Variovorax paradoxus: one gene and its partner. The protein of the gene in region 1 interacts with the protein of each later gene in a pairwise test. Links are inferred from orthologs where the notes say so. Each region holds a gene or a part of one and is shown on either strand. Other genes may lie near its edges.

Region 1 (6,487 bases):
CCGGAACCAGAGCGCCGTCGCAACCGGCGGCGGCGGTAGCCGGCGTCCAGTTGGCATCGCGCCAGCACAGTTCGTTCGTGCCGTTCTTCCAAACCAGTTCGCCGGTGCCGTTTTGCCAATTGTCGATCGTAGGACCGCCATCAGCAGCGGTGACACGGGTCTGCGCGCCGGCGGCAGTGGCGAGCGCAGCGACTGCAAACATCATCGCCACTTTATTCAGTTTCTTCATGGTTCTCCTCTTGGGGAAAAAGCCGCAGCCGCGCTGCGAATCAAGGACGCTTTAAGTGACCACCACCCAAAACGTTGAGGCGATTGTGCCATAGGGTCTTTGGCAAACAGCCCGGCGGGCACCCCGGAAGCGTAGGACGGAGGCGGAATAGCCGCCATCTGTTGCGGCGGTACGACACCCCTCACAGCGTAAAATTTCGCCTTCCTGCCGCCAGCCTCTCGCTCATGACCTCATTCGCCAAAGAAACCCTGCCCATCAGTCTTGAAGAGGAAATGCGCAGCAGCTATCTCGATTACGCCATGAGCGTGATCGTGGGCCGAGCGCTCCCCGATGCGCGCGACGGCCTCAAGCCCGTGCACCGGCGCGTGCTGTTTGCCATGCACGAGCTCAACAACGACTGGAACCGGGCCTACAAGAAGTCCGCCCGTATCGTGGGCGACGTGATCGGTAAGTACCACCCGCACGGCGACCAGTCGGTCTACGACACCATCGTGCGGCTGGCGCAGGACTTTTCCATGCGCCATATGCTGGTGGACGGACAAGGTAACTTCGGCTCGGTCGACGGAGACAACGCGGCCGCAATGCGGTATACGGAAATCCGGCTGGCCAAAATTGCGCACGAAATGCTGGCGGATATCGACAAGGAAACGGTCGATTTTCAAGACAATTACGACGGCTCCGAAAAAGAACCCAAGGTCCTGCCGAGCAAACTGCCCAATTTGCTGGTGAATGGCTCCGGCGGTATTGCGGTGGGCATGGCCACCAATATTCCACCGCACAATCTCAATGAGGTGGTGGATGCCTGCCTGCACATGCTGCGCAATCCGCAGGCCACCATCGACGAACTGATGGAAATCGTGCCGGCGCCCGACTTCCCGACCGCCGGCATCATTTACGGCATCAATGGTGTGCGGGACGGCTACCGCACCGGCCGGGGCAAGGTCGTGATGCGCGCCAAATGCCACTTCGAGGACATCGATCGCGGCCAGCGCCAGGCGATCATCGTCGACGAGCTCCCCTACCAGGTCAACAAGAAGACGCTGCAGGAGCGCATGGCCGAACTGGTGCACGAGAAGAAGATCGAGGGCATCAGCCACATCCAGGACGAGTCCGACAAGTCGGGCATGCGCCTGGTGATCGAACTCAAGCGCGGCGAAGTACCCGAGGTGGTGCTCAACAACCTCTACAAGCAGACGCAGCTGCAGGACACCTTCGGCATCAACATGGTGGCGCTGGTCGACGGCCAGCCCAAGCTGTGCAATCTGAAGGACCTGATCGAGGTCTTCCTGCAGCACCGCCGCGAAGTGGTGACGCGCCGCACCGTCTTCACCCTGCGCAAGGCCCGCGAACGCGGCCACGTGCTCGAAGGCCTGGCGGTGGCGCTGGCCAACATCGACGAGTTCATCCGCATCATCCGCGAGTCGCCCACGCCGCCGGTCGCCAAGGCCGAACTCATGACCCGCAGCTGGGACAGCAAGCTGGTGCGCGAGATGCTCACGCGTTCGCGCGCCGACGGCGGCGTGGTCAACGCCGACGACTACCGTCCCGAAGGCCTGGAGCGCGAGTTCGGCATGGGCTCGGACGGTCTCTATCGCCTGTCGGAAACCCAGGCGCAAGAAATCCTGCAGATGCGCCTGCAGCGCCTCACCGGCCTCGAGCAGGACAAGATCGTTGCCGAATACAAGGAGGTCATGGCCGAGATCGACGACCTGCTCGACATCCTGTCCAAGCCCGAACGGGTCTCGGTCATCATTGGTGAAGAGCTCGGCACCATCAAGCACGAGTTCGGCCAGTCGAAGCTCGGCGCGCGCCGCAGCCTGGTGGAGCACAGCGCCTTCGATCTCTCGACCGAAGACCTGATCACACCGACCGACATGGTGGTCACGCTTTCGCACAGCGGCTACATCAAGAGCCAGCCGCTGAACGAATACCGCGCGCAAAAGCGCGGCGGCCGCGGCAAGCAGGCCACCGTGACGAAGGAAGACGACTGGATCGACCAGCTCTTCATTGCCAATACGCACGACTACATCCTGTGTTTCTCCAACCGCGGCCGGCTCTACTGGCTCAAGGTGTGGGAAGTACCGGCGGGTTCGCGCGGTTCGCGGGGCCGCCCCATCGTCAACATGTTCCCGCTGCAGGAAGGCGAGAAGATCAACGTGGCACTCGCGCTCACCGGCGAGAAGCGCAACTTCCCGGCCGACCAGTACGTGTTCATGGCCACGTCGATGGGCACGGTCAAGAAAACCACGCTCGACGAATTCAACAACCCCCGCAAGGGCGGCATCATTGCCGTGAACCTCGACGAAGGCGACTACCTCATCGGCGCGGCCCTTACCGACGGCAAGCACGACGTGATGCTGTTCAGCGACGGCGGCAAGGCCGTTCGCTTCGACGAAGAAGACGTGCGTCCGCTGGGCCGCAATGCGCGCGGCGTGCGCGGCATGTCGCTCGATGCGGGGCAAGGCGTGATCGCCATGCTGGTGGCCGAGGACGAACAGCAAAGCGTGCTCACCGCCACCGAAAATGGTTACGGAAAGCGCACAAGCATTACCGAGTACACCCGCCATGGCCGCGGAACCAAAGGCATGATTGCGATTCAACAGAGTGAGCGCAACGGCAAAGTCGTTGCCGCCACCCTCGTGCATGCGGACGATGAGATCATGCTCATCACCGACAAGGGCGTGCTTGTGCGCACCCGTGTAGCCGAGATTCGTGAACTAGGTCGCGCAACGCAAGGCGTCACGCTGATCGGGCTCGACGAAGGCGCCAAACTAAGCGGGCTACAGCGTATCGTCGAGAACGACGCCAACGGCGAGATCGAGCCGGACGCAGACGATACTTCCACATCTTCAACGGAGAACCCTCAGTGAAAAAATTCAAGCTCGCACTTCTGACTGTCGCCCTGGCTGGCAGCTCGATGGCCGCCATGGCCCAGGACAAAGCCGCGCTTATCAAGCAGTTCATCGATGTGCAGCGCCCCGGCATCGAATCGCTGGCACGCGGCCTGGTCGAACAATCGAGCGCCCCGATTGCCCAAGCCGGTTCGCAGTACCTGCAAACGCAGGTGCCCGAAGCCAAGCGCGAATCGGCCGCCAAGGCAGCCGACGCCGAACTCAAGAAGTACTTCGACGACGCCTACCCGATCGTGCGCGACAAGGCCGTGCAGCTGGCACCCACCGCCCTGACCCCGTTGCTCGAGCAGAACTTCAGCGAGGAAGAACTCAAGCAGCTGCTGGCCTGGATCAACTCGCCGCTCAGCAAGAAGTATCAGGACCTCAATCCCAAGATGCAGACCGCGTTGACCGAAAAGCTCGTGACCGAAACGCGCGCCACCATCGAACCCAAGATGCGTGCGCTCGACGAAAACGTGGCCAAGGCACTGGGTGCGCCGACTGGCGGCCAGCAAGGCGCCGCTCCCGCCAAGGCCCCGGCCAAGGCTCCCGCCAAGAAGTGACGTGACACAACAGCAGCAGCCCAAACCCGCCGGCGCGCGTCCGTACAATTTTTCCGCCGGTCCGGCCGCCATGCCGGAGGCGGTGCTGCAACGCGCCGCCTCCGAAATGCTCGATTGGCAGGGCAGCGGAATGAGCGTGATGGAAATGAGCCATCGCGGCAAGGAATTCGGCGCCATCTGCACCCGGGCCGAAGCCGACATCCGCACGCTGCTGGCTGTGCCCGAGCACTTCCACATCCTCTTCATGCAGGGTGGCGGACTCGGCGAGAACGCCATCGTGCCGATGAACCTGTCGCGCGGCAAAACCGCCGACTTCGTGATCACCGGCAGCTGGAGCATCAAGTCCCAGAAAGAAGCGCAGCGCTATTGCACTGCGCACATCGCCGCCAGCAACGCCGGCGACCATCACACCAAGCTGCCAGATCCCTCGACCTGGCAGCTGAGCCAAGACGCCTCGTACGTGCACCTCTGCACCAACGAGACCATCAACGGCATCGAGTTTCAGCAGCTGCCCGACCTCTCGACCCTCGGCAGCAATGCGCCGCTGGTCATCGATTTTTCGTCGCACGTGGCGTCGCGCAGCATCGACTGGAGCCGCGTCGGCCTTGCATTCGGCGGCGCACAGAAGAACCTCGGCCCGGCCGGCCTGACGCTCGTGATCGTGCGCGACGACCTGCTCGGCCGTGCGCTCGAGATCTGCCCGAGCGCGTTCAACTACAAGACGGTCGCCGACAACAAGTCCATGTACAACACCCCGCCGACGTGGGGCATCTACATGGCAGGGCTGACTTTTCAGTGGTTGCTGCAACAAACCGAAGGCGCGCTCACCGGCATCGCCGCCATGGAGCAGCGCAACATTGCGAAGGCGAACCTGCTGTACGGGTTCATCGACGCTTCCGGCTTCTACGTCAACAAAATCGACCCGAGCTGCCGCTCGCGCATGAACGTGCCTTTCTTCCTCGCCGACGAAAGCCGCAACGAGGCGTTCCTGGCCGGTGCGCGGGAGGCCGGCCTGCTGCAGCTCAAGGGCCACAAGTCGGTCGGCGGCATGCGCGCGAGCATCTACAACGCCATGCCGCTGGAAGGCGTACAGGCATTGGTGAGCTACATGCGAGAATTCGAGCGATCGCATGCCTAGGCGCATGCCCTAGCTGCTCGCACCGATGACCGCCTCCGCTCCAACACCGCCCTCCTCTCCCGACAACTCCGAAAGCCTTGCCGGTCTGCGCGTGCAGATCGACTCGCTCGACCAGCAACTGCTCAGCCTGCTCAATGAGCGGGCCCACGTGGCGGAGCTGGTCGGCGAGGTCAAGAAACGTGAGGGCACGCCGTATTTCCGCCCCGACCGCGTGGCGCAAGTCATCGAGAAGATGCAAAAGAGCAACGGCGGTCCGCTCAAGGACCTGCATGTGGCGGCCATCTGGCGCGAGATCATGTCGGCCTGCCTGGCGCTCGAGTCGCCGCAGCGCGTCGCGGTGCTGGGGCCCGAGGGCACCTTCTGCGAGCAGGCGGCCATCGAATACTTCGGCGGTGCCGCCGACCTGATCTACTGCGCGAGTTTCGACGAGGTGTTTCACGCCACGGCCGCGGGCAGTGCCCAGTACGGCGTGGTGGGCGTCGAAAACTCGACCGAGGGCGTGGTCACGCGCTCGCTCGACCTGTTCCTGCATTCGCCCACCCACGTGGTCGGCGAGGTCAGCCTGCTGGTGCGCCACCATCTGCTGCGCAGCAGCAACACGCTCGACGGGGTGGAGGCGGTGCTGGCCCACCCGCAAGCGCTGGCACAGTGCCAGACCTGGCTTTCGAAGCACCTGCCCAACGCCGAGCGGCGCGCCGTTTCGAGCAACGCCGAAGGCGCGCGACTCGCGGCCACCAACCCGGCCTGGGCCGCGTTGGCCGGCGAACGCGCCGCCACCCGGTTCGGGCTGCACATCGTCGCGCACGCCATCCAGGACGATTCGTACAACCGCACCCGCTTCTCGGTGATCTGCCTGCCGCAGACGCTGGCCATGCCGCCGGCATCGGGACGCGATTGCACGAGCCTGATCGTTTCCGTGCCGAACCGCCCCGGCGCCGTGCACGACCTTCTGGTGCCGCTGAAGCTCAACAACGTGTCCATGACCCGCTTCGAATCGCGCCCCGCGCGCACCGGCCAGTGGGAGTACTACTTCTACATCGACCTCGACGGCCATCCCTCGCAGCCCAACGTGGCCGCCGCGCTGGCCGAACTGCGCGGGCTCTGCGCGTTCTACAAGGTGCTTGGCGCCTACCCCGTCAAAGCCTGAGCCGGACACGCACCATGTTCGAGCAATTGGGATTGATCGGCTGCGGCCTCATGGGCGGCTCCTTCGCGCTCGCGCTCAAGCGCGCGAAGCTCGTGAAACGGGTGGTCGGCTACAGCAAATCGCCCTCCACCACCGAGCGGGCTCGCCAGCTCGGCGTGATCGACGTGGTGGCGCCTTCCGCGCTGCTCGCGGTTTCGGGCGCCGACCTCGTGCTGCTGGCCGTGCCGGTGGCGGCATCGGAAGCGACCTTCAAGGCCATCCGCCACGGCATGTCGACCGACACGCTGGTGATGGACGTGGGGTCGACCAAGGGCGACGTGATCGAAGCCGCGCGCAACGGTTTGCAAGGCCAGTTCGCGAACTTCGTTCCGGCCCACCCGATCGCCGGCAAGGAGGTGTCCGGCATCGAACATGCCGAAGCTTCGCTGTACGTCGGCCGCAAGGTCGTGCTGACGCCGGTCAAGGCCACGCTGCGCTCGAACGTGCAGCGGGCTTCGCAGCTCTGGAGCGGCATTGGCG
Region 2 (16,297 bases), 1.8 Mb from region 1 along the record:
GGCTTCCCGCCGCGCCGCAGGCTTCGCGAAGGACGGCCAGCGTTCGGGCGAAGCCGCTCGGGCGAGACACGGAGCGCGGGTTGTAGAAAGCCATCGCGAAATCGGCCTGCACCGCCAGCCGCAGACGGCGTTCCACCAGGGTCCAGGGCTTCAGGTTGTCCGACAGGTTGATGGCGCAGAAATCGTGGCCCAGCGGCGCTCCGGCGCGCGCGGCGGCAGCCAGCATCGCGGTGATTCCGGGCAACACGCGCACGTCCAGCAGGCGCCATGCAGCATCGCCCGCCTCCGCCGCCTCGAACACCGCGGAGGCCATCGCGAACACACCCGGGTCGCCCGACGACACCACCACCACGCGCCGGCCTTCGGCGGCCAGGCGCAGCGCGTGGGCGGCGCGTTCCAGCTCGACGCGGTTGTCGCTCGCGTGCAGCCTGAGTCCGGCGCGCGGCGCCACCCGCGCCACATAGGGGATGTAGCCGACCACGTCGGTGGCATCGGCCAGGGCCGCGCTCACCTCGGGCGTCACGCAGCCATCGGCGCCCGGGCCGAGTCCGGCGATGACCAGCCAGCCCGCTGCATGCGTCGGCACGCTCATCAGGCGACCTCCGTGCTGCGCACTGCGGTGCGAGCGCCTTCGGGCGGCCGGGCGGCGCTCATGGCCGCCGTCCTTGCCCATGCACCAGCACGATCGAAAAGTAGGGCGTGACGCGGCCTTCGGCCTCCGCAAGCCGCATTACCTTCTGACCCGGCATGGTGGCGAACTCGACCAGCCAGGCGTCTTGCAGGCGACCCGCCGCCGTCAATGCACGGCGCACCTTGTCGATGTGGCGACCGATCTTCATCACGACCAACGCTTCACTGTCGGCCATGTGGCGGGCGAGCCGCGCTTCGGGCAGCGTGCCCATCAGCACGGTCAACACGTCGTCGCCCCAAGTGATGGGCTGGCCGGTGGCCGTCCATGCGCCCGACATGCCGGTGATCGCCGGCACCACCTGCACCGGGTGGGTCTCGATCAGCCGGGTGTAGAGGTGCATGAACGAGCCATAGAAGAACGGATCGCCCTCGCACAGCACGACCACGTCGTGGCCGGCGTCCGACAGCGCCCGCAGCTGCGACGCGCACTCGGCATAGAAGGCGGACAGCAGCTGGTTGTAGGCCGGATCGTCCACCGGGATCTCGGTGGTGACGGGGTATTCCATCGCGTGTTCCGTCACCGCTTCGGGCAGCAGATCGTCCACGATGCGGCGCGCCTGCCCGGGCCGGCCGGCCTTGCGAAAGTAGGCGACATGGGTCGCGCGCTGCAACAGCCGGTGCGCGCGCACGGTCATCAGGTCCGGGTCCCCGGGGCCCAGGCCCAGTCCGTACAGGGTGCCGCGCGGGTTCATTCCAGACGACTCCCCAGCGCGTTGATCGCCGCCACCGTGATGGCACTGCCGCCCAGGCGTCCGGCCACGATGCAACAGGGCGCAGGCTGTTCGGCCCACAGCGCGTCTTTCGATTCCGCCGCGCCGACGAAGCCGACCGGACAACCGATGATCGCCGCGGGCCGCGGGCAGGCCGGATCCTGCAGCATGTTCAGCAGGTGGAACAAGGCCGTCGGTGCATTGCCGATGGCCACCACGGCGCCCTGCAGCCGAGGTCGCCACAGTTCCAGCGCGGCGGCAGACCGGGTGGTCGACATGGCCGCGGCCAGACCGGGCACCTCCGGGTCGTGCAAGGTGCACACCACCTCGTTGCCGCCCGGCATGCGCGAGCGGGTCACGCCTTCGCTGACCATGCGTGCATCGCACAGGATGGGTGCACCGGCCGCCAGCGCCGCCCGCGCCGCGCGGGTGAAGCCGGGCTGGAAGCGCAACTGCGCTTCCAGCCCGATCAGGCCGGCCGCGTGGATCATGCGCACCGCGACGGGCTCGTCGTCGGCATCGAAGCGCGAGAGATCGGCCTCGGCCCGGATCATGGCGAAAGAGCGACGGTAGATTTCCGCGCCATCGGTTTCAAAGACGTGCATCAGGGCATTCCGATGAGTGAGCACAAGGCTTCAGGGGACAGTCGGGTCTGCACGGGCGCGTCCCAGGCGCATCCGCCGCGCACGAGATCGAAGGCGCCGTTGCGGCCCACCAAAGTGGCATCGGCCGGGCGCGCACGTGCGCAACCCTTGGCGCAGCCGGACACGTGCAGGCTGCGGGGTGCACCGGTGCCGGCCGCTGCCAGCCCCGAAGCAAGTGCACGGGCGACCGCATGGGTCGCCACCGTTGCCGAGGCACACGAAGGCGCGCCGGGGCAGGCATCGACGCGCAGCAAGGGATCGCCGGCCACGGTGATGAAAGCCTTCGCATCGCACCACCGCCCGCCTTCCAGGACCAGGGCGCGATGCGGCGTCAGGCGCAGCCCCACGGCGCCGCTGTCGCGCAACAGCGTGGCGAGGGCCGCCGCCTCGATCTGTCCGAAAGGCACGCCGTAAACCGGTCCGAGCGAGGACATGCCGGGTGTGGGCAGCGAGGCCGAGGCGGCCGCGGGTTCGAGCGGCTGCGGGCCGTCGGCCCAACTGAAGATCTGCTGATGGCGACGCATTCGCCGCGATGCCGGTTCGACCCCGTTGGCCGTCGCCGCAAACCAATCGGCCATCGCCAATGCCGCATCCACCGCACCGGCGCGGGACACGGGATGTCCGGCCACGGCGCCGTCGGCGCGCACCAGCAGGCCACCCGAGCGGGCCCGCTCGATACGCACGTCGGCCGGGGCCGCGGCCAGGACCGGCGCCGGCCCCGCATCCACCGCGAACCCGAACTTGGGCGGCAGCGCGGGCAGTTCGTTCAGGCGCGACAACAATTCCGTGGCGATGCCTTCGGTGTCATCGCCCGCTTGCCAGCAAGGCGCCACGAGAACCAGCGGCCAGGCTTCTCGCGTGGCGTCCGCATCGGCCAGGCCGAGGGCGCAGAGTGCATCGATCACCGCGCCATGGGCGTCGGGCGTCACGCCACGCAACTGCAGGTTGGCACGATGGGTCAGGTCGATGAGCCCCGAGCCCAGGCGCCCGGCCAGCTCGCACAACCCGAGGGCCTGCGCGCTCGTCAAGCGCGCCAGCTGCGGCCGCACCCGCACCAGCAGGCCATCGCCGGATGCCATGGCGCGATGCGCGCCGGGGCACCAGCCCTTGGCGGCAGGGCGCAGCCGATCGGCGAGCAGCACGGTGGGCGCTGGGTGAGCTGCATGGGACATGGTTCTACTTTGCTCGTCGGGGTCACTCGGGTCGGCTGGCGAGGCGATGTTCCGCGCCCCAGCGCTGCGCCCAGACGGCGCAGCGGCCGATGGCGCGCGCGGCTTCGTCGAAATCGATGATGACGACATGCCGCGGGGCCTCGGGTGCCGCCGGCTGCTCCAGCGTCCGGCCATCGGTCAGCAGCCAGAGCCAGGATTCGGCCGGGCCGTCGCGACGTTCGGCGCGGCGCAGCAGCTTGTCGGCCTGTGCCAGGGCATGCGCCAGCGGCGTGCCCCCGCCACCGCCCAGCGCTCGAACCTTTTCCCTGCAAGACGCGCGTGCCCGGCCGGGCGGCAGCCGCAGCTCGACGCCCTGGCCGCCGAAGCTCAGCATGGCCACGCTGTCGCCGGCGCGCGCTGCCTGCTCGATCAGCCAGGTGGCGTGCCCCTTGGCCAGCGCCAGTCGCCCGCGCTGGCGCATCGAGCCGGAGGTGTCGAGCACGATCAGGTGCAGGCGCGCCGGTTGCACCGAGCGCTGGCTGTAGCGCAGATGCCCGCCTTGCAAAGGCTGCGGGCCCTTCGCCAGCAGAGTGGGCACCCATGCGATGGCAGCCCGCGAAGGGCCGGCATCCGCATGTGCAGGCGGCGCCAGCAATGGCTGCCGAACTGGATTCAGCCACCGCAGACCTCCGCGCCCGGCGCGCATGAGGCGGCTGCGGTGGCTCACGCTTTTTTTGCGGGCCACCCTCCTTCGGGCAGCACGCGGGCAGTGGCCTCGGGAATCGGCGGCAGCGCACCCCAGTCGCCCATGGGGGAACTGTTGGCGGATGGTGCGGAACTGCCGGTGGATGCCGGCGCCGCCTGCCGCATGTCGGCTTTTGGCTCTGGCGCCGGGCTGCTCCTGCCCTCCTCCCGTCGATGGGCCAATGCCAGTTCCGCCACCGCGTCGACATCGTCCGTCGTGACTTCGGTGCGGCCCTCGAATGCAGCGAGCGCACGCGCCGCTCTCAGCATCACCAGGTCGGCCCGCATGCCGTCCACGCCAGCCGCGAGCGCGCATTCCGCGGCGCGCTGCAGCACGGCATCCGACCACGCCAGGCGGGCCAGCCCGGCGCTGGCTGCAATCACCGCCGCAGCCAGGCGGGCCTGCTCACCGGCATGTGCGTCGGCCACCCCAAGCGGGTCTTCGTCGAAGCGCAAACGCGCGCGCACGATCGCCATCCGCTGCCCGGCTTCGCTCGGGTTGGCCAGCGCCACCGACAGGCCGAAACGATCCAGCAACTGGGGGCGCAGTTCGCCTTCCTCGGGATTCATGGTTCCGACCAGCACGAAGCGTGCGGCGTGCTGTTGCGAAATGCCGTCGCGCTCGACGGTGTTCACGCCGCTGGCGGCGACATCGAGCAACGCGTCGACCAGCGCGTCGGGCAGCAGGTTGACTTCATCGACGTACAGCACGCCATGGTGGGCGCGCGTCAAGAGGCCCGGCGCCAGGCGCAGCCGCCCATCGCGGAGCACGTCCTCGACGTCCAGCGTTCCCACCAGCTGCTCGACGGTGGCGGACAGCGGCAAGGTGACGAAGGGCGCAGCCGATGAAGCGGGCGTAGGCGGCAGTAACGCGGCCAGGGCCCGCGCCGCGGTCGACTTCGCGGTGCCGCGCGGTCCGCTGATGAGCACGCCGCCGATACCGGGGTCGATGGCCGCGAGCAACAGCGCGCGTTGCAGCAGGGGTTGACCGATCAGCGCACTGAAGGGGAAGGGTCGTGCGACCGGCCGGCTCGAGCTTCGGGCCGGCGATCGCTTCGGTGGAATGGGGTGTCATCAGAGTGGCCCTTCGCCGTGGTCCTCGAGCCGGCGCTCCAGCGCCAGAAGGTGGTGTTCGATGCGTTCGCGGTGGTCGCCGGCTTCTTGCCACAAGCCGCGCCGCATGGCGTCCAGCAGGCGCTCGCCAATGCTGCGCAGGGCCAGCGGGTTGTGCCGCTGCAGGAACTCGCGCATCTTGTCGTCGTGCAGGTAGGCATCGGCCACCAGCGCGTACTGGTGATCGCCGACCACGCCCGTGGTGGCGCTGTACGCGAACAGGTTGTCCACGGTGGTGGCGATCTCCGCCGCGCCCTTGTAGCCGTGCCGCCGCACGCCGTCCAGCCACTTCGGGTTGACGGCGCGCGATCGCACCACGCGCGCGACCTCTTCGCGCAAGCTGCGGATGCGCGGCGACCCCGGCACGCTGAAATCGCCGTGGTAGAGCGCAGCCGGTGCGCCCGCCAGATGCGCCACGGCGGCCGCCATCCCGCCCTGGAACTGGGCGTGGTCGGCAGCGTCGAGCACGTCGTGCTCGCGGTTGTCCTGGTTGTGCAGCACCGCATCGAGTTGCCCCAGACGCTGCTCGAACGAGGCGCGCGCGGCAACGCCGTGTTCGCCCTGCCCATAGGCAAAGGCACCGGCCTGCAGATAGGCCTGGGCGATGTCGGCGCTGTGTTGCCACTGGCCGCTGTCCAGCACCTCCTGCACACCCACGCCGTAGCCGCCCGGACGCGGGCCGAACACACGCCACGTGGCCTGGCGCCGCGCCTGGTCGACGGATTGGCCGGCCGCCAGGGCCTCGGCGGCCTCGCGCCGTACGCGGGCACGGATCGGGTTCACCTCGTCGGATTCATCGTCTTCGCTGATCGCGGCCACGGCGCGCACGGCCGTGTCGAAAAGGTCGATCACGTTGGGAAAGGCATCGCGGAAGAAGCCCGACACGCGCAGAGTCACGTCCACACGCGGCCGATGGCGGACAGCCATCGGCAGCACTTCGATGTCGATCACGCGCGCGCTGCCGTCGGCCCACTTCGGCCGCACGCCCAGCAGCGCGAAGGCCTGCGCCACGTCTTCGCCGCCGGTGCGCATGGTGCTGGTGCCCCAGACGGACAAGCCCACCTCGCCAGGCATCGCGCCGTGGTCTTGCAGGTGGCGCTCGATCAGTCGTTCCGCCGCGGCCGCACCCATGGCGTAGGCCGTGGGCGTGGGCACGGCGCGGGTGTCGACGCTGTAGAAATTGCGTCCGGTGGGCAGCACATCGGGCCGGCCGCGCGACGGCGCGCCGCTCGGGCCAGGGGGCACGAAGCGCCCGGACAGACCTCGCAGCAATTGCGTCATTTCCTGGGGGCCGCAGGCATCGAGGCGAGGGGCCAGCACCTGCTTCAGGCGCTGCAGCACCGGTGCCGCATGCGGCCAGTCATGGGCATCGAAGGCATCATGCGCAGTGCCCGCCGGAGTGTCGCCGGACACCGCCTGCACCGCCACCAGGCGCGCTGCCAGCAGTTCCAGCCGCTCGCGCGTGTGGCCGGCGTGGCGCCATGCCTCGGCACTGATCTCTTGCAACACCTTCGGACGCGGACCGTGCCACGGCGCGGCCCAGTCCGGCCCCAGAGCGCTGAAGCCGTCCGCGCCCTCCACGCCAAGGTCTTGCGCCAGTGCGACCAACAGGCTCTTCTGACTGGCGGCCGTGCCGCCTGGAAAACGCGCCAGCGCCAGCAGCGTGTCGATGCGCTGGCGGCCCTGCGGCGAACGCCCCAGAACATGCAAGCCGTCACGGATCTGGGATTCCTTGATCTCGCAAAGATAGGCGTCCAGCCCCTTCAACAGGCTCTCCCGGGCACTCTCGTCGGTCGACCGCGCGAACCCCAGTTCCTCGTGCAAGCCTTCGCGCACGGTGCGTCCGAGGATGTCCTCGCGCAGCAGCCGCGCGCGTCGCGGATCGAGCGACAGGGCTTCGTAGTACTCGTCCATCTGCCGCTCCAGCTGCTGCAACGGGCCATAGGTCTCGGCGCGCGTCATCGCCGGCATCAGGTGGTCGATGATCACGGCCTGGGTGCGCCGTTTTGCCTGGCTCCCTTCGCCCGGGTCGTTCACGATGAAAGGATAGAGATGCGGCAGCGGGCCCAGGATGGCGTCGGGCCAGCACGCCTCGCTCAGTGCCACGCTCTTGCCCGGCAGCCACTCGAGATTGCCGTGCGTGCCCACATGCACCATCGCGTCGACCGCAAAGGCGCGGCGCAGCCAGAAGTAGAAGGCCAGGTAGTTGTGGGGCGGCACCAGGTCCGCGTCGTGGTAGGTGGCCGCCAGGTCCACGGCACGCCCGCGCGCCGGCTGAATACCGACGAAGACGTGGCCGAAGCGCAGGCCGGCAATCGTGAAGCGCCCGCTGCGCAGCGACGGCTCTTGCTCGGGCGCGCCCCACCGGGCGTTGACCGCCGCCCTGCTGTCGGCGGGCAATCGATTGAAATCTTCCAGGTAGTCGGCCAGGGAAAAGCTCTGCGCGGCGGGTCGGCCGCCGTTGGCGTCGCTGTTGTTGGTGATGCCGCGCAACAGCGCCGCGATCAGGGCGTCGCCGCTGGCGGGCAGATCCCCGGTCAGGTACCCCGCGGCCTGCAGTTCCTGCAACACGACCACGGTCGACGCCGGCGTGTCCAGCCCGACGCCGTTGGCGATGCGCGCATCGTCGATCGGATAGTTGGCCAGGATCAGCGCGATCCGCTTGTCGGCGTTGGGCTTGTCGCGCAGCACGCACCAGCGGCGTGCGAGTTCGGCCACGAAGGCCATTCGGCCGGGCTCGGCCTGGTAGCGAAGCACGTCGAGCTCGGTGTGCTCGCAGCGCCAGGCCATGCCCTTGAAACTGATGGCGCGCGTGAGGATGCGCCCATCCACCTCGGGCAGTACCACCTGCATGGCCAGATCGCGCGGCGCCAGGCCGTGCGGGTCGGCCAGCCATTGCTCCTGCGTGCCGCCGGCGGTAATGAGCTGCAGCACGGGGGCGTCCCCGGCCAGCGTGGCCAGCGACATGTCGCCGTCGCCTGCGCTCCCATCGTCGCGGCCGTCGATCGACGCCACCGCGAAGCTGGTCGCGTTCAGCACGATCGCCACGCGGTGTTCCGCGACCAAGGCCTGCACCGCGGCGTGGCTGTCGGCGTTCTTGAGCGAATCCACGGCGAGGGCCACCGCGTTCAAGCCGGCGGCCGACAGCGCTTCCAGCATGGCGTCGAACACCGCCGTGTTGCCCGCCTGCAGATGGGCGCGGTAGAACAGCAGCAGCGCCACCGGCGCGCCTGCCTTCCAGGTGGCGCGGCCGGCAGCCTCCCGCGGCCGATAGCGCACGGCCGAAGGCAGGGGCACCGGCTGCGCCGGCCGGCTGCCCAGCCCGAACGCCGCATGGCCGATCAGCGAGAAGAAAGCCTTCGCATTGTCGAGCCCTCCTTCGCGCAGGCAGCGCCAAAGATGGCGGCAATCGTCGTGCGGCGCGCTGCTGCGCATGAGCAATTGCATGTCTTCGGAGGCATCGCCCGAGAACATCGCCAGCCATTGACCGCGTTCGCGTGCCGAGGACATGGCGCGCTCCACCAGGTAGGCCCAGTCGCTCGGGGTACCCAGATGGTCGATCACCACCACGCGGGCATGGCGCAGCACGTCGTCGACATACATGTCCACGGAAGCCGGCTGCCGAAGCCACATCAGGTTGGCCAGGCGCACGCTGGGATAGTCGGCGCCCATCTGCCCGGCCGCGTCGGCGAGCAGCGACAGGGTGGTGTCGGCGGCGCTGAGCACGACCACCGAGGCGGGCGTCTGCGCCACGCGCACGACGCCTTGGCCGCCGTCTTCGACGTGGCCGCCGGGGCGGGTGGACAGCAGATGCATGAAGGACTTTCGGCGACGCGTCAGGCCACCGCGGCCACGCCCAGCGCGGCGTCCAGCTCGGCTTGCAAGGCTGCCGCATCGAGGCCTGCCCCGATCAGCACAAGGCGCGTCTGCCGAGCCTCGTCGGCGCGCCAGGGCCGGTCGAAGTAGCTGTCGAAGCGCGTGCCGACGCCTTGCACTACCAGCCGCATCGCTGCGCCGGGCAGTGCGACGAAGCCTTTGGCCCGATAGATCTCGTGGCGCTCGACCAGCCTCTGCAAGGCGGCCAGCAAGCGGCCCCGGTCAGGGACCTGCAGGGTCACCGAGACCGAGTCGAAGGCGTCGTGGTCGTGGTCTTCCTCTTCGTCGTGGTGAGTCTTGCGCTGGTCGATCGCATCCTCCACCGCCCGCTCCATGCCCAGCAGCACACCCAGGTCGATGCGCCCGTGCTGCGCATGCACCAGCTTCACGCCTGTCGCGGTCTCGGCGCGGATGACGGCCTCCACGCCGGCCAGCGTCGCCGCGTCGAGCCCATCCGTCTTGTGCACGACCACCAGGTCGGCGGTTGCGAGCTGGTCTTCGAACAACTCCGACAAGGGCGAATCGTGGTCGAGGTTCTCGTCGGCGCGGCGCTGGGCGTCTACCGCCAGCGGGTCGTCCGCGAAGCGGCCGGCGGCGACGGCCGGTGCATCCACCACCGTGATCACCGCATCCACCGTGAATGCGTTGCGCAGCGCCGGCCACTGGAAGGCCTGCACCAGGGGCTTGGGCAGCGCCAGGCCCGAGGTCTCGATGACCAGGTGATCGATCTGATCGCGCCGTGCGGCCAGTTGCTCCATCACCGGCGCAAACTCTTCCTGCACGGTGCAGCACAGGCAGCCGTTGGCCAACTCGAACAACTGGCCGTCCGGCGCCCCGGTCTCGTCGCAGCCGATGCCGCAGCCGCGCAGCAACTCGCCGTCGATGCCCAATTCGCCGAACTCATTGACGATGACTGCGATGCGCCGGCCCTGGGCGTTCTGCAACAGGTGGCGCAGCAGCGTGGTTTTACCGCTGCCGAGGAAGCCGGTGACGATGGTGGCGGGGATCTTGCGGCTTTGCATGGGTGTGGGCGTCGAGGTTTGCATGGACTGTGGTGTTTCTGTGGGGTCGCGTGCGGCGTTGCCAGCGCGCGATCAGGGCTTGAACAACGCGGCGATGGCCGCTGGATTGCTCGGAAAGTACAGATGCATGAAGGACGCGAAAAGGCGTTTCTGGCGGAAGACCGCTTCGGCCTGGCCGTGGTGGCGCCGGGCTCGCGTGTGCAGTGCAGCCGGCGCGCGCGTGTCGATGCGGGCGTAATGAAAAGTGTGGCCGCGGACCTCGCCTTCGGGCAACTCCAGGCTGTGCATGCCGAGGTTGACGAGCCGGTCGGACATCGCGCCCTGCCCGGGCAGCAAACCCAGCATGGGCGCCTTGTGGCCGGCAGCGTCGCTCAGCGACTCCAGCAGCACCAGCATGCCGCCGCACTCCGCGACCATCGGGCGACCCGCGGCATGGTGCGCAGCGATGGATTCGCGCGTCGCCGTATTGCCGGCCAGCGCGTGCAAGTGCAGTTCCGGGTAACCGCCCGGAAGGTACAGCGCATGCGCTTCTTGCGGCACCGGTTCGTTGGCCAGCGGCGAAAAGAAGCGGAGTTGCGCGCCCAGGGTGCGCAGGAGGTCGAGATTGGCGGAGTAGACGAACGAGAAGGCGGCATCTTGCGCGATGGCGATCGTCACGCCGGCGAGCGAAACGGGCAGACCTGAATCCGAAGCCGGGCGCAGCGGCGCGTTGAATTCCACGGCGGGCGGCATCGGCAGCGCCCCGTGCTCGGCCAGCGCAAGCGCGGCGGCTGCGATGCGCTCGGCGATGTCGTCGACCTCGCCGGCCTGCACGAGGCCGAGGTGGCGCGACGGCAACGCGTAGTGCCCGCCGCGCGGCAGCGCGCCGTACCAGGCCATGCCGGCCGGCAGGCTCTCGCGCACCATCTGCGCATGGCCCGCGCTGCCCACGCGATTGGCCAGCACGCCCGCCAGCTGCAGGCCGGGGCGATAGGTCGCCAGCCCGTGGGCGACTGCGCCGAAGGTCTGCGCCATCGACGATGCATCGATCACGGCCAGTACCGGCAGTCCGAAATGCAGCGCCAGATCGGCACTCGACGGCGTTCCATCGTGCAGCCCCATCGCGCCTTCGACCAGGATCAGGTCGGCCTCCGCAGCTGCACGGTGCAAGAGCTCGGCACAGTGCGCCTCCCCCCCCATCCACAAGTCGAGCTGCTGCACCGGCGCGCCGCTGGCACGTTCGAGCACCATGGGGTCGAGAAAATCCGGCCCGGTCTTGAACACCCGCACGCGCCGGTCCTTGCTGCGATGCCAATGCGCCAAAGCGGCAGTGACGGTGGTCTTACCTTGGCCCGACGCCGGGGCCGTGACCAGCAGCGCGGGACATCTGAAGGCTGCGGTTGCAATCATCCGCCGACCCTCATCGGCCTGCCGGCCACTCGCAGCGCACGAACGCCACTGCACAGCGGGCGTGAGCCAGGGCCATGTCGCCTGAAGGGGATGCGTGCCATAGAGAAAATACCGCGCCAGCCATGCTCACCCGCTTCCCCGCAGGTACGCACCACAAGGCGCGCCGTTCGCACAGCGCGCCGCCTCGTTGGCCGGTATCCGGGCTGGCGAAGACGACCCGTGTTCCCTTCCCAGGCAGCGCAGATTGCGCGGATTGACCTAGTGGGCTATAGACACGAGCGGCGAGCACGAGGGCTCACGTTCGCTTACCGTTGCGGGGGCAGCTCAGGTTAGGGCGCGCGATGGCTTGCCGCACCACCCCTCCTGATTCCCGTTGAACTGCTTCGACCGGAAAGACGAAGCGAGCACCAACGGGTTGATCATAGCGGAACACCTTCACTCATGCGGTGCGCCGCCTGGCAGTCTTGCGCGCCTCCGCCTTGGGCATGAGGGCGCGCCAGCCGATGACGACGATGCGATGCCCCGGGCTGACAGGATCAGCACCAAGGCCTCGCGCAACCACACGGTTGCTTTGTGCCCTGTCAGTTCCTACACGTCGATATTCGCAGCCCGCAATGCGTTCTGCTCGATGAACTCGCGCCGCGGCTCCACCTCGTCGCCCATCAGCATCGTGAACACGCGATCCGCCTCGATGGCGTCGTCGATCTGCACGCGCAGCAGGCGGCGCACGGTCGGGTCCATGGTGGTTTCCCACAGCTGCGCGGGATTCATTTCGCCCAGGCCCTTGTAGCGCTGGCGCGAGGTGGCGTTCTCGGCCTGGCCGATGAGCCACTTCATCGCGATGCGGAAGTCGGCCACCTTTTCTTCCTTGGCGCGTTCGCCTTCGCCGCGGCGGACGATGGCACCGTCGCTGCTCAGAAGGCCGCGGAAGGTGTTCGCGGCCTGGGCCAGCGCGTCGTAGTCGGCGCCGTGCACGAAGTCCTGCGTGAGCACGCTGCTCTTGATGTTGCCGTGGTGGCGGCGGCTGATGCGCAAGAGCGGCTTGTCGGTGCGGGCATCGAACTCGCTGGTCACTTCGGCCGGCACGCCGGTGGTGTTGAGCTCGCGCAGCTTGGCCTGCAGTGCCACGGCCGAGGCTTCGGCCGCGGGCGTGGTGTCGAGGTCGAGCGCCACGCCGTCGGCAATGGCGCGCAGGGCCTCGGCATCCATGAAGTTGCGCAGCCGCGCAATCACCGCCTCGGCCAGCTGGTGCTTGCGCGCCAGTTCGGCCAGGGTGTCGCCGCTCAGGGTGGTCGAATTGGGGCCGCCGGTCTCGATGCTCGCGTCTTTCAGGGCCACCTTGAGCAGGAAGGCGTCGAGCGCGGGGCCGTCCTTCAGGTACTGCTCTTCCTTGCCGACCTTCACCTTGTAGAGCGGCGGCTGCGCGATGTAGATGTGGCCGCGCTCGACCAGCTCCGGCATCTGCCGGTAGAAGAAGGTGAGCAGCAGCGTGCGGATGTGGGCGCCGTCGACGTCGGCGTCGGTCATGATGATGATGCGGTGGTAGCGCAGCTTGGCGACGTTGAAGTCGTCCGCCCCGCCGCCCGCGCTGGTGGCGCCGGCGCGGCCGATGCCGGTGCCCAGCGCCGTGATCATGGTGAGAATTTCGTTGCTGGTGAGCAGTTTCTCGTAGCGCGCTTTTTCCACGTTCAGGATCTTGCCGCGCAGCGGCAGGATGGCCTGGAATTTCCGGTCGCGGCCCTGCTTGGCGGAGCCGCCGGCGGAGTCGCCCTCCACCAGGTAGACCTCGCACAGCGCGGGGTCCTTTTCCTGGCAGTCGGCCAGCTTGCCGGGCAGGCCCATGCCGTCGAGCACGCCCTTGCGGCGCGTCATTTCGCGCGCCTTGCGGGCGGCTTCGCGGGCGCGGGCCGCCTCGACGATCTTCCCGCAGATGATCTTGGCGTCGTTCGGGCGTTCCTGCAGGTAGTCGGTCAAGAGGCGGCCGACGATGTCTTCCACCGGCGCGCGCACTTCGCTGGACACCAGCTTGTCCTTGGTCTGGCTCGAGAACTTGGGCTCGGGCACCTTCACGCTCAGCACGCAGCACAGGCCTTCGCGCATGTCGTCGCCGGTGACCTCGACCTTCGCCTTCTTGGCGAACTCGTTTTCTTCGATGTACTTGTTGATGACGCGGGTCATCGCGGCGCGCAGGCCCGTGAGGTGGGTGCCACCGTCGCGCTGCGGAATGTTGTTGGTGAAGCACAGCACCTGCTCGTTGTAGCCGCTGTTCCACTGCATGGCCACTTCCACGCCGATGTGCGTGCCCGGGATGCCGCCGTAGGTGTCGGCGGGCTTCTCGCCTGCTGCATAGAACGAGTTCGGATGCAGGACGGTCTTGCCCTTGTTGATGAACTCCACGAAGCCGCGCACGCCGCCGGCGCCGGAGAAGTCGTCTTCCTTGCCGGTGCGCTCGTCGAGCAGGCGGATGCGCACACCGTTGTTCAGGAAGCTCAGCTCGCGCAGGCGTTTGCTCAGGATTTCGTAATGGAAATCGCTGTTTTCCTTGAAGATTTCCGTGTCGGGCAGAAAGTGCACCTCGGTGCCTCGCTTGTCCGTTTCGCCGATGACCCTCATAGGCGACACCTCGAAGCCGTTCACGGTTTCGAGCAAGCGGTTCTGCACGAAGCCGCGGCTGAATTCGAGTTCGTGGATCTTGCCTTCGCGGCGCACGATCAGGCGCAGCTTCACGCTCAGCGCGTTCACGCAGCTCACGCCCACGCCGTGCAGGCCGCCCGATACCTTGTAGCTGTTCTGGTTGAACTTGCCGCCGGCGTGCAGTTCGGTGAGCGCAATTTCGGCCGCCGAGCGCTTGGGCTCGTGCTTGTCGTCCATCTTCACGCCGGTCGGAATGCCGCGGCCGTTGTCGGTCACGGAGATCGAGTTGTCGGTGTGAATGGTGACGACGATGTCGTCGCAATGGCCGGCCAGCGCCTCGTCGATGGAGTTGTCGACCACTTCGAACACCAGGTGGTGCAGGCCCGTGCCGTCGGAGGTGTCGCCGATGTACATGCCGGGGCGCTTGCGCACCGCCTCGAGCCCTTCGAGGATCGTGATCGAGCCTTCGCCGTAGCTGGTGTCGGCGGGCGTGATCTCGATCGGCACCGCACTTTCGATCTCGGGCGTGTAGACCGGTTCGGTGTGGGGCACTTGGGGCTTGTTTTCTTCTGCACTCATTCGGATATTCCTCTATCTCTCACGGCATTCACGAAATTTTTCGGGCTCTCGGAATCGATTTTTCCTGCCTCTTGAAAGCGCAAACCCGCGGGGGGGCCGCGGGTCGTCTGCGCAAGGCGCTGTCTTTTCTGGCGGCTAGATCCGCATGGGCATGACAACGTACTTGAATGTCGCGTTGTCGGGGATGGTCAGTAGCGCCGAGCTGTTGGAATCGGCCAGGTCCAGCTTGACCATGTCCTGGCCCATGTTCGCGAGGGCGTCGATCAGGTAGGTCACGTTGAAGCCGATTTCGATGGCGTCGCCGCCGTAGTCGATGTCGAGCTCGTCCTGCGCTTCTTCCTGTTCGGCGTTGTTCGACGCGATGCGCAGCGTGCCAGGCTCGATGTTGAGCCGAACGCCCTTGAACTTCTCGCTCGTCAGGATGGCGGTGCGCTGCAGGCTGGCCAACAGGGGGGCGCGGCCGAGCGTGACGCTGTTCTTGTGGTTCTTGGGAATCACGCGGTTGTAGTCGGGGAACTTGCCTTCGACCAGCTTGGTGACGAACTCCATGCCGCCGAAGCTGAACTTGGCCTGGTTGTTCGCAAACTGCATCTCGATGGCGCCTTCGGCGTCCGACAGCAGGCGCTGCATTTCGAGCACGGTCTTGCGCGGAAGAATGACTTCCTGGCGCGGCACTTCGACGTCGAGCGTGGCCGACGAAAACGCCAGGCGGTGGCCGTCGGTGGCCACGAGGCTCAGCTGCTTGCCTTCGGCGACGAACAAAATGCCGTTCAGGTAGTAGCGGATGTCGTGCACGGCCATGGCGAACGAGACCTGCGAGAGCAGGTCCTTCAGCGTCTTTTGCGGCACGCTGAACACGGGGCCGAAGTTGGCGGCTTCCTGCACCAGCGGAAAGTCTTCGGCCGGCAGCGACTGCAGCGTGAAACGGCTCTTGCCGCCCTTGAGCACCAGCTTGCTCGCGCTCGATTCGAGGCTCACGGTCTGGTCGGCCGGCATGGTGCGCAGGATGTCGATCAGCTTGCGCGCGCCGATCGTGGTGGTGAAGTTGCCTTCATCGCCGCCGAGCTCGGCCGTGGTGCGGATCTGGATCTCGAGGTCGCTGGTGGTCAGCTGCAGCTGGCCGCCGGTCTTGCGGATCAGCACATTGGCGAGGATCGGCAGGGTATGGCGCCGCTCCACGATGCCTGCGACCGACTGCAGCGCGGCGAGGACTTTGTCTTGGGTTGCCTTCAAAACGATCATGTCTTCTTCCTCTTCTCTTATTTCTTTGAATCCGCTTGTAAGACGCCATTCTCCGCTGTCGCGTGGGGCATTCTTGATGACATTCCGGGGGTCAGCCCTTGAGCGTTTGTTCGAGCACGTGGAGCTGCTGGTTGAGTTCGGTGAGCTGCTGGCGCTCGCCCGAAATCTTGCGCACCGCGTGCAGCACCGTCGTGTGGTCGCGCCCACCGAACAGCTCGCCGATTTCCGGCAGGCTCTTTTGCGTGAGTTCCTTGGCCAGGTACATCGCGATCTGCCGCGGCCGCGCGATGCTGGCCGGGCGCTTCTTGCTGTACATGTCGGCGACCTTGATCTTGTAGTAGTCGGCCACCGTCTTCTGGATATTCTCGACCGAGATCTGCCGGTTCTGGATCGACAGCAGGTCGCGCAGCGCCTCGCGCGCCAGGGCGATCGAGATTTCTTTCTGGTTGAAGCGCGAGTACGCGAGGATCTTGCGCAGCGCGCCTTCGAGCTCGCGCACGTTG

What was found.
Region 2: the proteins of gyrA (region 1) and gyrB interact in binary tests that used the Escherichia coli proteins (3 or more experiments, as listed by UniProt). The link is inferred for Variovorax paradoxus from one-to-one orthologs.

What each region holds. Positions count from the first base shown.
Region 1 is NZ_JAUSXG010000001.1:3,555,377-3,561,863, forward strand. Bases 115-3,299 are described here. They hold gyrA (DNA gyrase subunit A), read left to right. Parts: upstream 115-453; coding sequence 454-3,099; downstream 3,100-3,299. Other genes in these bases: ompA (outer membrane protein OmpA), read right to left, coding at 115-229; QFZ42_RS17015 (DUF2059 domain-containing protein), read left to right, coding at 3,096-3,299. Also shown: more of ompA, read right to left, coding at 1-114; more of QFZ42_RS17015, read left to right, coding at 3,300-3,683; serC (3-phosphoserine/phosphohydroxythreonine transaminase), read left to right, coding at 3,685-4,821; pheA (prephenate dehydratase), read left to right, coding at 4,847-5,968; QFZ42_RS17030 (prephenate dehydrogenase), read left to right, coding at 5,983-6,487. UniProt on the Escherichia coli protein: A type II topoisomerase that negatively supercoils closed circular double-stranded (ds) DNA in an ATP-dependent manner to maintain chromosomes in an underwound state.
Region 2 is NZ_JAUSXG010000001.1:5,371,564-5,387,860, forward strand. Bases 11,728-14,866 are described here. They hold gyrB (DNA topoisomerase (ATP-hydrolyzing) subunit B), read right to left. Parts: upstream 14,553-14,866; coding sequence 11,928-14,552; downstream 11,728-11,927. Other genes in these bases: dnaN (DNA polymerase III subunit beta), read right to left, coding at 14,688-14,866. Outside these bases: cobJ (precorrin-3B C(17)-methyltransferase), read right to left, coding at 1-592; QFZ42_RS25540 (precorrin-2 C(20)-methyltransferase), read right to left, coding at 651-1,382; QFZ42_RS25545 (precorrin-8X methylmutase), read right to left, coding at 1,379-2,005; QFZ42_RS25550 (hypothetical protein), read right to left, coding at 2,005-3,216; QFZ42_RS25555 (vWA domain-containing protein), read right to left, coding at 3,239-3,793; QFZ42_RS25560 (ATP-binding protein), read right to left, coding at 3,919-4,905; cobaltochelatase subunit CobN, read right to left, coding at 5,014-8,868; cobalamin biosynthesis protein CobW, read right to left, coding at 8,889-9,950; QFZ42_RS25575 (cobyrinate a,c-diamide synthase), read right to left, coding at 10,023-11,339; more of dnaN, read right to left, coding at 14,867-15,794; chromosomal replication initiator protein DnaA, read right to left, coding at 15,886-16,297. UniProt on the Escherichia coli protein: DNA gyrase negatively supercoils closed circular double-stranded DNA in an ATP-dependent manner to maintain chromosomes in an underwound state.